Martelella endophytica: one gene and its partner. The protein of the gene in region 1 interacts with the protein of each later gene in a pairwise test. Links are inferred from orthologs where the notes say so. Each region holds a gene or a part of one and is shown in the gene's direction. Other genes may lie near its edges.

Region 1 (4,855 bases):
GCCACCTGCCGGAGGTCGCGCCCGCGCCGGCGCTCTTCGAGCAGAAGGGCAAGGCGATGATCGCCGCCTCCGAAGCCGAGGCCGCCGTCAATCCGCGGGCGCGCTCTGCCAAGCTGCGCGCCGCCATACGCACGTCTGCCGAAGCGCCGGAGACCGGCCTCGACGCCTTCGGCCTGCCGGCGCTCGCCGAAATTTCCCGCCTTGGAGGTCACGAATAACCATGCTGCGTCCGCTGGACCTCATCCTCATTCTCGTCATGGTGGCGACCGCCACGGTGACCTACACCATCAAGTACTCGGCCGAAGCGACGCTCGACGAGGTGCGCAAGCTCGATGATCAGATTGCGCTCGAGGAAAACAACATCGACCTCCTGAAGGCCGACGAGGCGCTCCTGACGCAGCCCGCCCGTCTCGGCCGCCTTGCCTCTCACTATTCCCTCGAGCTCGGTCTTCAGCCCGCCGAGCCCGAGCAGATCGCAACGCTCGATCAGCTTCCCCCCATTGCCCCGCCGCCCGCCGTGGAAGACCTGCCGCCGCTGGTGGCAGGGGAAGCGCCCGACGGCACGGATATCGTCATAACCGGATCGGTGACGCCATGAAGAAACGTATCCCGAGTTTTCGCCGCAAATCCGCGCCTGAAGCTACGCCGCCGACTGACGGCGCCGTCACCGATGTGTTCCAGGGCACGGCCAAGAAGCGCGTCGGCCTGGCGCGCAGCCGCGTCGGCATCATCACCGCCTGCTTCCTCGGCGTCTACGCCGTGATCGGCGGACGGCTGGTGCATTATTCGCTGGCGAAGGAGGATGGCACCGTCTCCAACGCGGTGGCGCCGCAGACGCTCGCCCGCCGCCCCGACATCGTCGATCGCAACGGCGCGGTTCTCGCGACGGACGTTCGGATGATGTCGCTTTATGCCGACCCTTCGATGATCACCAGCGCCGATGACGTGCTGGATGCGCTGAAGCCGATCTTCCCTGATCTCGACGAGGCGCGGGCATACCGTCTGCTCAATTCGAAGGGCGAATTCGTGTGGCTGAAGCGGCAGATCACGCCGAAACAGCAGAGCCAGGTCCTCGCCGCTGGCGTGCCGGGCGTCGGCTTCCGGCCGGAGGTTCACCGCTTCTATCCGGGCGGCCCTGAAGCGGCCCATATTCTCGGTCTCGTCGACATCGACAATCGCGGCCTCTCCGGTATCGAGCGTTACATGGACAAGTCCGACGGTATTTCGAGCCTGATGGGCCTTGGCCTTTCCGGCGCGATGAACCTGAAGCCGTTCGCGACGTCGATCGATTTGAGGGTCGAAAGCATCGTCCGCGATATTCTTGTTGAAGGCCTGCACAAGTTCGAGGCGGTTGGCGCCACGGCCACCGTGCTCAAGGTCGACACAGGCGAGATTGTCGCGCTGACGTCCGTGCCCGATTTCGACCCCAACAACCCGCCGCCCGCGACCGATCCGCGGATGCTGAACGACGCCATCACCGGCGTCTACGAGATGGGGTCGACCTTCAAGACCTTCACGCTGGCGATGGGGCTTGAATCCGGCAAGTTCACGCTCGACAGCCTCGTCGACGCCAAGACACCGCTGATCTTCGGTCGCTCGCGCATCCGAGACGACCATGCCCAGAACCGTATTCTCACCTATCCGGAAGTCTTCACCTATTCGTCGAACATCGGCGCCTCTCGCATTGCCGCCGCCGTCGGCCCTGACTATCAGCGCGAATTCCTCGAAAAGCTCGGCCTGCTCGATCGCATGGACACCGAAATCGGCGGCGCAGGCACACCGCAGCGTCCGCAGAAGTGGGGCGGCGTGTTCTCCGCCACCGTTTCCTTCGGCCAGGGCGTGACCACGACCTCGCTGCAGACGGCCGCGGCCGCGGCCGCACTGGTCAACGGCGGCAAGCTGCTGACGCCGACCTTCCTGCCGCGCACGGAGGCTGAGGCTGATCAGGTTGCCAAGCAGGTGATCTCGAAGGACACCAGCGACAAGATGCGTTATCTTCTTCGCCTCAACGGAACCGACGGCTCCGGCCGCAACGGGCAGGTGCCGGGCTACAGGATCGGCGCCAAGACCGGCACGTCGGAGAAGATCATCGATGGCAAATATTCGAAGGATCGCAATTTCAACGCATTTCTCGCCGCATTTCCGATGGACGATCCGCAATATGTCGTGCTCGTGACCATCGATGACGCGAAGAAGGTGGAAGGCGTTCCGGGCCGCACGGCGGCATGGAATGCCGGGCCCATGGCTGGCGAGATCATCCGTCGCTGCGCCCCCATCCTCGGCGTCGATCCCGATTTCGGCGCGGAAGGGGACGCACTCCTGGCCGCCTACTGAGACAACGCCACCCGGCCTCGCCGGGTGAGGAAGAGAGACTGACACGATGAAATTGAGCGCTCTCGCCGGTACGGCTTTTCCAGAATTGAACGCGGCGCTTTCCGGCCGCGCCGGCGCGCTCGACATTGCCGCCGTCACTGCCGACAGCCGCAAGGCCGGTCCCGGAGCGCTCTTCGTGGCGATTGCCGGCAGCAAAGCCGACGGCGCCGGCTTCATCGATGATGCCGCCGAAAGAGGCGCGGCCGTCGCCGTCAGCGCCGCGGCACATGAGGGCGCGCGGATCCCCGTGCTGCAGGTCAGCAATCCGCGGCGCTTCCTGTCGGTGGTCGCATCCCGCTTCTACGGCGCCCAGCCGGAAACGATGGTTGCCGTCACGGGCACCGCTGGCAAGACCTCGGTCGCGTCCTTCACCCGCCAGATCTGGGCCCATGCCGGCCTTGCCGCCGCGATGATCGGCACCACCGGCGTAATCGCGCCTGGCCGCAAGGAATACGGCTCGCTGACGACGCCGGACCCGGTCATGCTGCACGGCCTGCTCGCCGAACTCGCCCATGACGGAGTGACCCATGCGGCGATGGAGGCCTCGAGCCACGGCCTCGATCAGTATCGCCTCGATGGCGTCCGGCTCGCCGCCGCCGGCTTCACTAATCTTGGTCGCGATCACATGGACTATCACGCGACCATCGAGGAATATTTCGGCGCCAAGATGCACCTTTTCGACCGGGTGCTGCCCAAGGGCTCTCCCGCCGTCATCAACGCCGATGATGCCTGGTCCGCGCGTGCCGAAGTGGCCGCCCGCGATGCCGGCCACCGGGTTATGACGGTCGGCCGCAGCGGCAGTTTCCTGTGCCTGAAGCGGGTGGAGCAGAAGCGCGACAGCCAGTTCGCCGAAATCCTGCACGATGGCGAGATATACGAAGTGCGGCTGCCGCTAGCCGGCGAATTCCAGATTTCCAACGCCCTCGTTGCCGCAGGCCTTGCGATTGCGACCGGCGTGACCGCCAGGACCGCGCTTGCCGCGCTGGAGAAGATCGAGGGCGCGGCCGGCCGTCTCGAACTCGCCGGCAAAGCCGCCAATGGTGCGCTCGCCTATATCGATTACGCCCACAAGCCCGATGCGCTCGAAAAGGTGCTGACGGCGGTCCGCCCGTTCACCACCGGCAAGGTTGTCGTCGTCTTTGGTTGCGGCGGCGATCGCGATCGCGGCAAGCGGCCGATCATGGGCGAGATCGCGACGCGGCTTGCCGATGTCGTCATCGTCACCGACGACAATCCGCGCTCGGAGGTTCCGGCCGAGATCCGCGGCGAAATTCTCGCCGCAGCGCCCGGTGCCACCGAAATCGGTGACCGGGCCGAGGCGATTGCCCATGCCGTGGCATTGCTGAGGCAGGGCGATACACTGATCGTTGCTGGCAAGGGACATGAGGAGGGGCAGACCGCCGCCGGCGTCACCCGACCATTCTCCGACCTTGCCGAAGTCAGAAAAGCATTGGAGGGCATTCAATCGTGAGTTTGCTATGGACATCAGCCGATATGGTCGAGGCCATGGAAGGGCGTCCGGTGGGCGAACTGCCGGAAGGTGTCAGCGGAATTTCCATCGATAGCCGTACCGTGGTGCCGGGCGAGGCCTTTTTCGCCATCAAGGGTGACCGCGTCGACGGCCATTCCTTCGCGGGTCTTGCCGCCGCCAACGGCGCGTCGCTGCTGGTGGTCTCCGAGGCGAAGCTGCCGGCGCTCGGCCGCCTGACCTGCCCGATGATCGTCGTCGACGACGTTCTCGAGGCGATGGTGATGCTGGCCGCTGCCTCGCGCACACGGTCGGAGGCGCGCATCGTCGCCGTCACCGGCTCGGTCGGCAAGACCAGCACCAAGGAGATGATTGCGGCAGGGCTCGCCACCTCCGGCAAGGTCCACGCCGCCGTCGCCTCGTTCAACAATCACTGGGGCGTGCCGTTGACGCTGGCGCGTATGCCGGCGGATGCAGAGTTCGGCGTGTTCGAGATCGGCATGAACCATGCCGGCGAGATCCGCCCGCTGACGGAGCTCGTCCGGCCGCATGTCGCCGTGATCACGACGATCGCGCCCGCACATATGGGCAACTTCGCAAGTCTCAGGGAAATCGCTGCTGCGAAGGCGGAAATCTTCGAGGGGCTGGAGCCGGCCGGCTTTGCCGTGCTCAACCGCGATATCGACGAATACGAGGCGCTCGCCCATATCGCTCGCCGCTTTGGCGCGGAGATCGTCTCGTTCGGCGAGCATTCGAAGGCCGACTTCAAGCTGCTCGATTACCGCACCGTCGGCGATCGCGGTCATATCCAGGCGCTGCTTGCCGCCGATGAGCCGGTGACCTTCGAGATCGGGCTGCCGGGCCAGCACATGGCCGAAAACGCGCTCGCGGCGTTGGCGGCGATCGCTTATGCCGGCGGCAGCGTCGAGGCGGCCATTCCCGCGCTTACAGCCGCCGGTCAGCTCAAGGGCAGGGGCCGTCGACACCGCCTCAAGATCGGCGGTGGCAGCTTCA
Region 2 (10,583 bases), 1.6 Mb from region 1 along the record:
GCACGGTGATCGTCTCAAGGTCGATCTCGGCGGAAAGATGCTTCGGCAGCACACGCGGAATGTTCTCGGGAAAGCCGCCGCCGGTAATGTGGGCGAGCGCCTTGACCGCGCCGGTCTCGCGGATCGCGGCGAGCAGCGGCTTCACATAGATGCGGGTCGGCTCCAGCAGCGCTTCGCCGAGCGTCTTGCCCGGGGCGAAGGGCGCAGCCGCCTGCCAGCCGAGCCCGGCAAGTTCGGCGACGCGGCGCACCAGCGAGAAACCGTTGGAATGGACGCCGGAGGAGGCAAGGCCGAAAATCACGTCGCCCTCGGCGAGGTCTTCGGCGGGCAGCAGCTGGCCGCGTTCGGCAGCACCCACGGCAAAGCCCGCAAGGTCGTAGTCGCCCTTCGAATACATGCCCGGCATCTCGGCGGTCTCGCCGCCGATCAGCGCGCAGCCGGCCTGGCGGCAGCCCTCGGCGATGCCCTCGACGATGGTGGCACCCTCGTCGGGATCGAGCGCGCCGGTGGCGAAATAATCGAGAAAGAACAACGGCTCGGCGCCCTGGACGACGAGGTCGTTGACGCACATGGCGACGAGGTCGATACCGACCGTGTCGTGCTTGCCGGCCTCGATCGCGATCTTCAGCTTGGTGCCGACGCCGTCATTGGCGGCGACGAGAACCGGATCGGTGAAGCCCGCAGCCTTCAGGTCGAAGAGGCCGCCAAATCCGCCAAGCTCGCTGTCGGCGCCGGGGCGGCGGGTCGACTTCACGGCCGGCTTGATTTTTTCGACCAGCAGGTTGCCCGCATCGATGTCGACGCCGGCATCGCGATAGGACAATCCGTTTCTCTTCGTCTCGTTCACGGGCCTGTTCCTCATGAATAAAGTCAAGCGTCGGCATTGCATGGGTTTTGGCGCGATGCAAGGGCGAAGGCCCTTTGGCCCGGCAATATCGACAACAAGCGCTGCGGCGCAAAACGGCGAGCTTGCTGCCAGTGGAAAACGGGGAGGGCGGCATGGCGCCGGTTCTTCGCACTTGACGGGTCCCGCCATATGCCCAACAAACGGGTGAAGGCGGGCCGGAGCTTGGCCATTGACGGGAGACAAGGAACATGGCGGCACGCATCAGCCACGCGAGGCTCAGGAAGCAGGCCATTTTCTGGCTGCTTTTCATCCTGTTCGTCGCACTCTTCCTCTATGTCTTCCGGTCGATCCTGCTGCCCTTTGTCGCCGGCATGGCGCTCGCCTACTTTCTCGACCCGGTCGCCGACCGGCTGGAAAAGTTCGGCTTCAACCGGCTGTGGGCAACGACCACGATCATGCTCGTCTTCCTTCTGGCGGTGATCGCCGTTCTGCTGCTGATCATCCCGCTGCTGGTATCGCAGGCCTATGAGGTCGCCCAGCAATTTCCGACCTACATGACCCAGCTCGAGCACTATATCCAGTCGACCCAGCTTTCCAAGCTCGTCGACTGGGGCAACAGCCAGCTCACCGACCTGAGCGAAAACATCGGCAAGATGCTTTCGAGCGGCGCCTCGATCGCGGGCACGCTGTTCGGCAGCATCTGGAGCTCGTCGATGGCTGTCGTCAACGTCGTCTCCTTTGTCGTACTGGCGCCGGTGATCGCCTTCTATCTCCTGCTCGACTGGGACAGGATGATCACCAAGGTCGACCAGTGGGTGCCGCGTGCTCAGGTGGATGATGTTCGCTACCTGGCCCGCGAGATCAACCACGTGATCTCCGGCTTCGTGCGCGGCCAGGGCTCGCTCTGCCTCATCCTCGGCATTTATTATGCGGTGACGCTCAGCCTGGCCGGGCTGAATTTCGGTGCCCTCATCGGCCTCTTCGCCGGCTTCGTCTCCTTCATTCCCTATCTCGGCTCGACCTCCGGCCTGCTGCTTTCCATGGGCGTGGCGATGTTCCAGTTCTGGCCGGACTACTGGATGATCGCGCTGGTCTTCGGCATCTACCTGTTCGGCCAGTTCCTCGAGGGCAACGTGCTGCAGCCGAAGCTTGTCGGTGGCAGTGTCCGGCTGCATCCGGTGTGGCTGATGTTTGCCCTGTTTGCCTTCGGCGTGCTGTTCGGCTTCGTCGGGCTGCTGGTTGCCGTGCCGGTTTCGGCGGCGGTGGGCGTGCTGGTGCGCTTCGCCATCGACCGCTACCTGACGAGCGATCTCTACTGGGATGGCACAGAAGAACACGTCGAGGAACAGACCCGGCTTGCGGAGAAACTCGATTGACGGGCCAGGCGCTGACAAGGAAGCAGGGCGAACAACTGCCATTGGAGCTTGCCTATGGCGAGGCGACTGGCCGTGAAGACCTGCTTGTCTCCCCCGCGATCCTGCCGGCCGTCGACCTTATCGACCGCTGGCCGGACTGGCGCGCGCCGGTCGTGGTGCTTGTCGGTCCGCCGGGCTCGGGCAAAAGCCACCTCGGCAATGTCTGGCGGGCGGCGAGCGGGGCGCGGGACTTCACTACCGATATTCGGGCCGGTCGGGGCGCCGAGCCGGAAGGCCGCGTCTTCCTGTTCGAGGACGCTGATCGCCATCCCTTCGACGAGACCGAGCTCTTCCACCTGATCAACGCCGTGCGCCAGCATCGGGGTAGCCTGCTGATCACGGCGCGTTCGCTGCCGGCGCTCTGGCATGTCGCATTGCCGGACCTGCGCTCCCGCCTTGCCGCCGCAACGGTTGTCGAGATCGGTGCGCCGGATGACCTGCTGCTCCGCCAGATCATCGTGAAGCTTTTCTCCGACCGCCAGCTCGAGGTTGATGAGCGCGTGGTGAATTACATCATCACCCGCATGGATCGTTCGCTCGATGCCGCCGGCGGCATCGTTGATGCCATGGACAAGCGCGCCCTTGCGCGCGGACGGCGGATCACCCGCGCCCTTGCGGCCGAGGTGCTCGCGGAGCGCGAGGCCGGTTGAACCGGCGTGTAATCAAAGTCCCGCCTGCATCACTTGAAAGCGGCCTCGATCTGCGCGATTCTTCGTGCAATGTCATAGTTTCGTTGCCAAACTGGGATAGTCGGACGGAGGGTCTCCGGCTGATGTCGGAGAACGTGCAACAGGTCGCGAGAGGGAAAGACTGCTTATGGAAAATCTGTCTTCGGATGCACTGTCGATGAGCGAGCCTGCCGGAGAGGACGACATCATCAACAGTCCGCAGCGGTTCATCAACCGCGAGTTTTCCTGGCTGCAGTTCAATCGTCGGGTGCTGGAGGAGACCCTCAATCCGGTGCATCCGCTTCTGGAGCGTGTTCGCTTCCTGTCGATTTCGGCGGCGAATCTCGACGAGTTCTTCATGGTGCGCGTTGCCGGTCTCGAGGGCCAGGTGCGCCAGGGCGTCAGCATGCTTTCCGCCGATGGCAAGACGCCCGCCGAGCAGCTTTCCGAAATCCTGCGCGAAATCGACAACCTGCAGATGGAGCAGCAGGCGGCACTTGCCGTGCTGCAGCAGTATCTCGCAAACGAAGGCATCCTGATCGTCCGCCCCTCGGTCATCACCGACGAGGATCGCGCCTGGCTCACCCATGAGTTCGAGCAGGGCATTTTCCCGGTGCTGACGCCGTTGTCGATCGACCCGGCGCATCCCTTTCCCTTTATTCCCAATCTCGGCTTCTCCATGGGCCTGCAGCTTGTCAGCCGCCATGGCCGCGAGCCGATGAATGCGCTTTTGCGCATGCCGCCCTCGCTCAACCGTTTCGTCCGCATGCCGGATGCCGAAGGCACGATCCGCTACATGACGATGGAAGACGTGATCGGCATGTTCATCCACCGTCTCTATCCGGGCTATGAAGTTCAGGGATACGGTACCTTCCGCCTCATCCGCGACAGCGATATCGAGCTCGAGGAAGAAGCCGAGGATCTGGTGCGCTACTTCGAAAGCGCGCTGAAGCGCCGCCGCCGTGGCTCGGTGATCCGGATCGAGACCGACAGCGAAATGCCGGCCTCGCTGCGCCATTTCGTCATCCGCGAGCTTGGCGTTCCGGAAGACCGGGTGGCTGTTCTGCCGGGCCTGCTCGCTCTCAATACGCTTTCGGAAATCACCAAGGCGCCGCGGCCGGATCTGCTGTTCCGCTCCTTCAACCCGCGCTTTCCCGAGCGCGTGCGCGAGCATGTTGGCGACAGTTTTGCCGCGATCCGCGAGAAGGATTTCGTGGTCCACCATCCTTACGAATCCTTCGATGTCGTCGTCCAGTTCCTGATCCAGGCGGCGCGCGACCCGAATGTGCTGGCGATCAAGCAGACGCTCTACCGCACCTCCAACGACAGCCCGATCGTGCGCGCTTTGATCGATGCGGCCGAGTCCGGCAAGTCGGTGACGGCGCTGGTGGAGCTGAAGGCGCGGTTCGACGAGGAAGCCAATATCCGCTGGGCGCGCGACCTCGAGCGCGCCGGCGTGCAGGTTGTCTTCGGCTTCATCGAACTCAAGACCCACTCGAAGCTTTCCATGGTGGTGCGTCGCGAGGACGGCAATCTCAGGACCTACTGCCATATCGGCACGGGCAATTATCACCCGATCACCGCCAAGATCTATACCGACCTTTCCTATTTCACCTGCGATCCGAAGATCGGCCATGACGTGGCGGAAGTGTTCAACTTCATCACCGGCTATGGCGAGCTCGAGGAGAACATGCGCCTCGCCGTCTCGCCGAAGACCATGCGTCCGCGCATCCTCCAGCATATCGAGGAGGAGATCGAGCATGTGCGGAACGGTCTGCCCGGCGCGATCTGGATGAAGATGAATTCGCTGGTCGATCCGAAGATCATCGATGCGCTTTATCGCGCCAGCCGCGAGGGCGTGCAGATCGAACTCGTCGTGCGCGGCATCTGCTGCCTGCGCCCGCAGGTGCCGGGGCTTTCGGAAAACATCCGGGTGAAGTCGATCGTCGGGCGGTTCCTGGAACACTCCCGCATCTACTGCTTCGGCAACGGTCACGGCCTGCCTTCGGAGAACGCGCATGTCTATCTCGGCTCTGCCGACCTGATGCCGCGCAACCTCGACCGACGCGTCGAAACCATCGTGCCGTTGACCAATCCGACTGTGCACGAGCAGGTTCTTTCCCAGATCATGCTGGGCAATATCATTGACAACCAGCAGAGCTACGAGATACTGCCCGACGGAACCTCGCGCCGGGTGGAGCCGCGCGAGGGCGAGGAACCGTTCAACGCGCAGGAGTATTTCATGACCAATCCGAGCCTTTCCGGCCGCGGTGAAGCCCTGAAGTCAAGTGCGCCGAAGCTCATCGCCGGCCTGCTTTCGGGTCGCAATAAATAAGCCGGGAATACATGGTCGAATCAGAAGCGCAGGGGCGTCTTCCGGGAATTTCCCCTGTCTCCGTGGTCGATATCGGGTCGAACTCGGTTCGTATCGTCATCTATGAGGGCCTGTCGCGTGCGCCGACCGTGCTCTTCAACGAAAAGGTCCTCTGCGGGCTGGGACGCGGCATTGCTGCGACCGGCAAGATGAACGAGGAGGGCGTGGAGCGTGCGCTTCAGGCGCTGAAGCGCTTCAAGGCGCTCTCCGTTCAGGCTCGCGCCGGCACGATGCACGTGCTGGCGACGGCTGCCGCCCGCGAAGCCGCCAATGGCCCCGCCTTCATCGATGCGGCGACCGAAATCCTCGGAACCGAGGTGCGGGTTTTGACCGGCAAGGAAGAGGCCCGCTATTCCGCCTATGGCGTCATCAGCGGCTTCTTCGAGCCGGATGGCATTGCCGGCGACCTTGGCGGCGGTTCGCTCGAACTCATCGACATCAAGGACAAGACCTATGGCGACGGCATCACGCTGCCGCTCGGCGGTATCCGCCTGTCGGAACTCTCCGAAGGCTCGCTCGCCAAGGCCCGCAATTTCGTCAAGAAGCAGGTCAAGAAGGTCGCCTTTCTCGAAAAGGGCAGGGACCGGACCTTCTATGCGGTCGGCGGCACGTGGCGAAACATCGCCCGCCTGCACATGGAGTTCAACAACTATCCGCTGACCATGATGCAGGGCTACGAGATCGGCTTTCAGGACATGATGGCCTTTCTCGACAAGATCGGCGAGGACGAGGAACAGAAGGACCCGGCCTGGCAGGCGATCTCCAAGAACCGCCGCATGCTTCTCCCCTATGGCGCGATCGCCATGCGCGAGGTGTTGAGCATCATGCAGCCGAAGTCGATCTGCTTTTCGGCGCAGGGCGTGCGCGAGGGCTTGCTCTATTCGCTGCTCTCGACGGAAGACCAGCAGCAGGATGCGCTGCTCGTCGCCTCGCAGCAACTCGCCATTCTCAGGGCCCGTTCGCCCAAGCATGCAAACGAGATTGCCAATTGGACCGGGCTGATGATGCGCCGTTTCGGCGTGGAGGAAACCCCGGAAGAGGCGCGCTACCGACAGGCCGCCTGCCTTCTGGCCGATATCAGCTGGCGGGCGCATCCCGATTTCCGCGGCTCGCAGTCGCTGAACGTCATCGCCCATTCGTCGCTGATCGGCATCACCCATCCGGGTCGCGTCTTTATCGCGCTCTCCAACTATTATCGTTTCGAGGGACTTCGCGACGACCACCATACCGACGGCCTTGGCTCGATCGCCACGCCGGAGGTTCTGGAACGGGCCAAGCTGCTCGGCGGCCTGTTGCGGGTCGCCTACCTGTTCTCGGCTTCGATGCCCGGCGTCGTCGGTGCGCTCGATTTCCTGCCGAGCCAGGAGAAGGGCGTCGACCTGGAGCTCGTCGTGCCGGAAATGTATGGCGACTTCATCGGCGAGCGGGTCGAGGGGCGTCTGGATCAGCTTGCCAAGCTGACCGGCAAGACGCTGGCGATCGCGCGGGTCTGACCGCGGAAAGCCTCAGGCAAGCGCGGCAAAAAGGCCGTCGGCGTCATCGGTGGTGATCTGGTCGGCGGAAAGCGTCAAGAGCCGCTCGGCCCAGCCGACGGCTTTTGGACTGCTGTCCCTCAGGGTCCATACGTCGACCGTCTTGCCCGCCTTGTGGAAGGCGCCGATCATGTCACAGCCGGAATCGGCTGCCGTCAGCACGATGGCAATGTGCAGGTAGAACATGCTGGCCCAGGGCGCGATCTTCAGCGCCCGGGCGGTGAAGCTCTCGAAATCGCCGCTTTCCATCGCCGTTTCCATTGCGCCGTCAAGACAGGGATCGTAGCCGACCGCAAGGTCCGGCACGAGCCGCGCCAGATGGCGCACGGCCTTGGCATCGCCGCCCGACAGGATCATGTGCCGGGAGACCGGTGCGATGGTTTCGGCAAAAAGCGTCGCCGTGTTCGGATGGAAGGCGGCGAGCTCGTCCTTGAAGTCGAGCTGCAGCAGCGCACCTGCGGCGGGCTCCGTGTCGGCGACGATGCGCGCGAGGTCTTCAAGAAGCATCACCGGCTCGCCGCTGTCATTGCCGTGGACATCCAGCAGGCAGGCCCTTTTCAAGGCGTCGGCCATCGCCTCGGCCACCGGTCCGCTGCCGGTCGTCGACTGCTCCAGCAATTCATCATGCAGCACGGCGAGATTGCCGTCGCCGGTGATCTGAAGGTCGATCTCGATGCTGGCGCCAGCGGCCATGCCCTCGGCAATCCGTCGCGCCGTAAACGGCGTATCGCCCGGATGGCGCTTGCCGCGATGCCATTTGAGCAGCGTGCGGTGACCGTTTCGGACGATGGCGACGGGCGGTGTCATGGGTCAGTTCTCGCGTGTGGCGACGAAGAGGGCGGCTTCGACGAGGATTTCGGCCTTGTCGCCGAAAGGGGAAAGCAGGGCTTCAGCCTCGGCCACGAGCTGGCCAAGCCGGGCCTCGGCCCATTGCGGACCGTGCAGTGACACCAGCGTACCCTTGCCGCGCCCGACATCCTTGCCGGTGGCCTTGCCCATGGTGGCGGCATCGGCAGTGAGGTCGAGCAGGTCGTCTGCGAGCTGGAAGGCAAGGCCGACGACGGTGCCGAACTGCGAAAGCCGGGCGCGGTTGTCGTCGCTGGCGCCGGAAATGATGGCGCCGGCCTCCGCCGCAAAGCGGATCAGCGCTCCGGTCTTCATCGCCTGCAGTGTAACGATACCCGCTTCGTTCGGCGCAATCTTCTCCGCCTGCAGGTCGAGTGCCTGGCCGCCCGCCATGCCGCCGATACCGGCTGCCCGCGACAGCGCCGAGATCAGCATCAGTCGCGCCTTCGCGTCGAGTTCGGTGGCATCGTCGGCGATGATGTCGAAGGCGAGCGTCAGCAGGCTGTCGCCGGCGAGAATGGCGCTCGCCTCGTCATAGGCCTTGTGCACGGTCGGCCGGCCGCGACGCAGGTCGTCGTCGTCCATGGCCGGCAGGTCGTCGTGGACAAGCGAATAGCAGTGGATGCATTCGAGCGCGGCGGCGACGCGCAGCGCCGCATCTTCGGGGCCCGCAAAAAGCCGGGTGCTTTCGAGAACCAGGAAAGGGCGGAAGCGCTTGCCGCCGTTCAGCACGCCATGGCGCATGGCCGAAAGCAGGGTTTCCGGCCGTTCGCATTCGCCTGCAAGCGGTTCGGGGCCGAGCAGGCCATCGAGGCAGGCTTCGGTCAAGGCGCGGGCATGGGAGAGGCGGTCGGCAAAGGATTGGGCGGTCATGCGCTTCTCTTGGCATGCCGGCCGGCAGCATTCAAGCGGCTTCAAGCGACGTTCCGGCAATTGTCGTGTCCGGCTTTCCAAGCTGTTGCTTTTCGGGCTATGGAGGATGTGGTTTCAAGAAGGGCGCGTGCCGTATGGCCGACGACGAGACGCTGGATTTCGATGAGGACGCGGAGCCAAGGCGAGGCCTGTTCCGGCGGATTGTCCGCTATGGCCTGATCGTCATCGCCGCTTTCGTGCTGCTGCCCTACCTGCTGCTGCCACTCTATCGGCCTTCCTTCGTTCATCCGGTCTCGACGCTGATGCTGGGCAAGCTTTTCAGTGGCTACGACCGGCAGTGGGTGGCCTTCGATGACATTGCGCCGGTGCTGGTCCAGTCGGTGATGATGTCGGAGGACGGTCAGTTCTGCAATCACCACGGCGTCGACTGGCGCGAATATCAGGCCGTCATCCAGGATGCGCTTGCCGGCGAAAAGGCGCGCGGCGCGAGCACCATTCCGATGCAGACGGTGAAGAACCTCTATCTCTGGGGCGACCGCTCCTATATCCGCAAGTTCCTGGAATTGCCGCTGGCAATCGCCGCCGATGTCGTCTGGCCGAAAAAGCGGACGATGGAGATTTATCTCAACATCGCGCAGTGGGGGCCGGAAACCTTCGGCATCGAGGCGGCGGCTCGGGAGCAGTTCGGCGTTTCGGCGTCAGAGCTTTCCAGGCGGCAGGCAGCGCTCCTGGCGGTGTCGCTGCCAAATCCGGAAGGGCGGCAGGCCGCAGCGCCGAGCGCCCACATGAACCAGTTGGCCGATCGCGTCGAGCGGCTCGCCGCGCGTTCGGGCTCCTACATCACCTGCCTTTATGACTGACATTCGCCGATTTCATTGGCCGGGCAGGCGGCGTTGCGCTTAACTGCGCCTGCTTTCAACCGCGAGGGACAAGAGGCATGAGCGATCTGACGCTTTATATCGGTAACAAGAACTACTCCTCCTGGTCGTTCCGGCCCTGGCTGGCGATGGAGGCGACCGGCATTCCCTTCAAGGAAGTGCTGATTCCCTTCGATATGCCGGCCGGCAATCCGCGCTTTCGCGAACTCTCGCCTGCCGGCATGGTGCCGGTGCTGCATCACGGCCTGTTCCGGGTGTGGGAATCACTTGCAATCATCGAATATGTCGCCGAGCTTTATCCGGAAGCAGGCCTGTGGCCGGCGGATCGCGCCGAGCGGGCGAGCGCCCGCGTGGCCGCCGCCGAGATGCATGCCGGCTTCACGGCGCTGCGCAACGCCTGCCCGATGAACTTTCGCCGCGATCCGGCCCCGCTTGCGGTCAGCGATGCAGTGAAGGCCAATGTCCGGCGGATCGAATCGCTCTGGCGGGACGCGCTGGAAGCCTCCGGAGGCCCTTTCCTGTTCGGCTCTTTCACGGCTGCCGATGCGATGTACGCGCCGGTCGTCAACCGGTTCGAGATCTACGAACTGGTGGACAATCCGGTGACCCTTGCCTACATGAAGGCGATGAAGGGTCTACCGGCCTTCCAGCGCTGGCGGGATGGCGCCCTTGCAGAAAGCTGGGTGGTGCCCGAAGACGAGGTCTGAGCTTCTTTCCACCGGCCACTAAAAATTTGGCCGGGGGACTGGTCAAATGGCTGCAGGACCTGTATAAGCGCGCCAAATTTCAAGAATTGGAAGACGGGTCCGCGGTGGTTTCTTCCGCCGGCGACTGGGTCTTGCCCTAAGTGGAGTAGTCCGATGGCTGTACCGAAAAGAAAAACGACCCCGTCCAAGCGCGGTATGCGCCGCTCTGCCGATGCCCTGAAGGCTCCGGCTTATGTCGAGGACAAGAATTCCGGCGAACTGCGCCGTCCGCACCACATCGACCTGAAGACCGGCATGTACCGTGGTCGTCAGGTTCTGACGCCGAAGGAAAACGCCTGAGGCCGATGACAACGCATGATGCGTTGGTGTGACTGACAGGAAGCCGTCCTTCGAGGCGGCTTTTTTGTTGCCCGCACGACGGCAGAAGAGGGAGTGCCTGCGAT

The links.
Region 2: the proteins of TM49_RS18270 (region 1) and TM49_RS10715 interact in binary tests that used the Escherichia coli proteins (3 or more experiments, as listed by UniProt). The link is inferred for Martelella endophytica from one-to-one orthologs.

The regions. Positions count from the first base shown.
Region 1 is NZ_CP010803.1:3,959,115-3,963,969, reverse strand. The notes cover bases 1-2,964. They hold TM49_RS18270 (peptidoglycan D,D-transpeptidase FtsI family protein), read left to right. Parts: upstream 1-594; coding sequence 595-2,334; downstream 2,335-2,964. Other genes in these bases: TM49_RS18265 (UDP-N-acetylmuramoyl-L-alanyl-D-glutamate--2,6-diaminopimelate ligase), read left to right, coding at 2,381-2,964; ftsL (cell division protein FtsL), read left to right, coding at 221-598; rsmH (16S rRNA (cytosine(1402)-N(4))-methyltransferase RsmH), read left to right, coding at 1-218. Outside these bases: more of TM49_RS18265, read left to right, coding at 2,965-3,844; TM49_RS18260 (UDP-N-acetylmuramoyl-tripeptide--D-alanyl-D-alanine ligase), read left to right, coding at 3,841-4,855. UniProt on the Escherichia coli protein: Essential cell division protein that catalyzes cross-linking of the peptidoglycan cell wall at the division septum. Required for localization of FtsN.
Region 2 is NZ_CP010803.1:2,366,141-2,376,723, forward strand. The notes cover bases 7,716-10,552. They hold TM49_RS10715 (biosynthetic peptidoglycan transglycosylase), read left to right. Parts: upstream 7,716-8,689; coding sequence 8,690-9,415; downstream 9,416-10,552. Other genes in these bases: TM49_RS10710 (polyprenyl synthetase family protein), read right to left, coding at 7,716-8,555; TM49_RS10720 (glutathione S-transferase family protein), read left to right, coding at 9,493-10,140; rpmF (50S ribosomal protein L32), read left to right, coding at 10,294-10,479. Outside these bases: purM (phosphoribosylformylglycinamidine cyclo-ligase), read right to left, coding at 1-847; TM49_RS10685 (AI-2E family transporter), read left to right, coding at 1,096-2,223; DnaA regulatory inactivator HdaA, read left to right, coding at 2,220-2,912; TM49_RS10695 (RNA degradosome polyphosphate kinase), read left to right, coding at 3,109-5,265; ppx (exopolyphosphatase), read left to right, coding at 5,277-6,797; TM49_RS10705 (glycerophosphodiester phosphodiesterase), read right to left, coding at 6,810-7,643; more of TM49_RS10710, read right to left, coding at 7,647-7,715; TM49_RS10730 (GNAT family N-acetyltransferase), read left to right, coding at 10,582-10,583. UniProt on the Escherichia coli protein: Peptidoglycan polymerase that catalyzes glycan chain elongation from lipid-linked precursors. May play a role in peptidoglycan assembly during cell division in collaboration with other cell division proteins.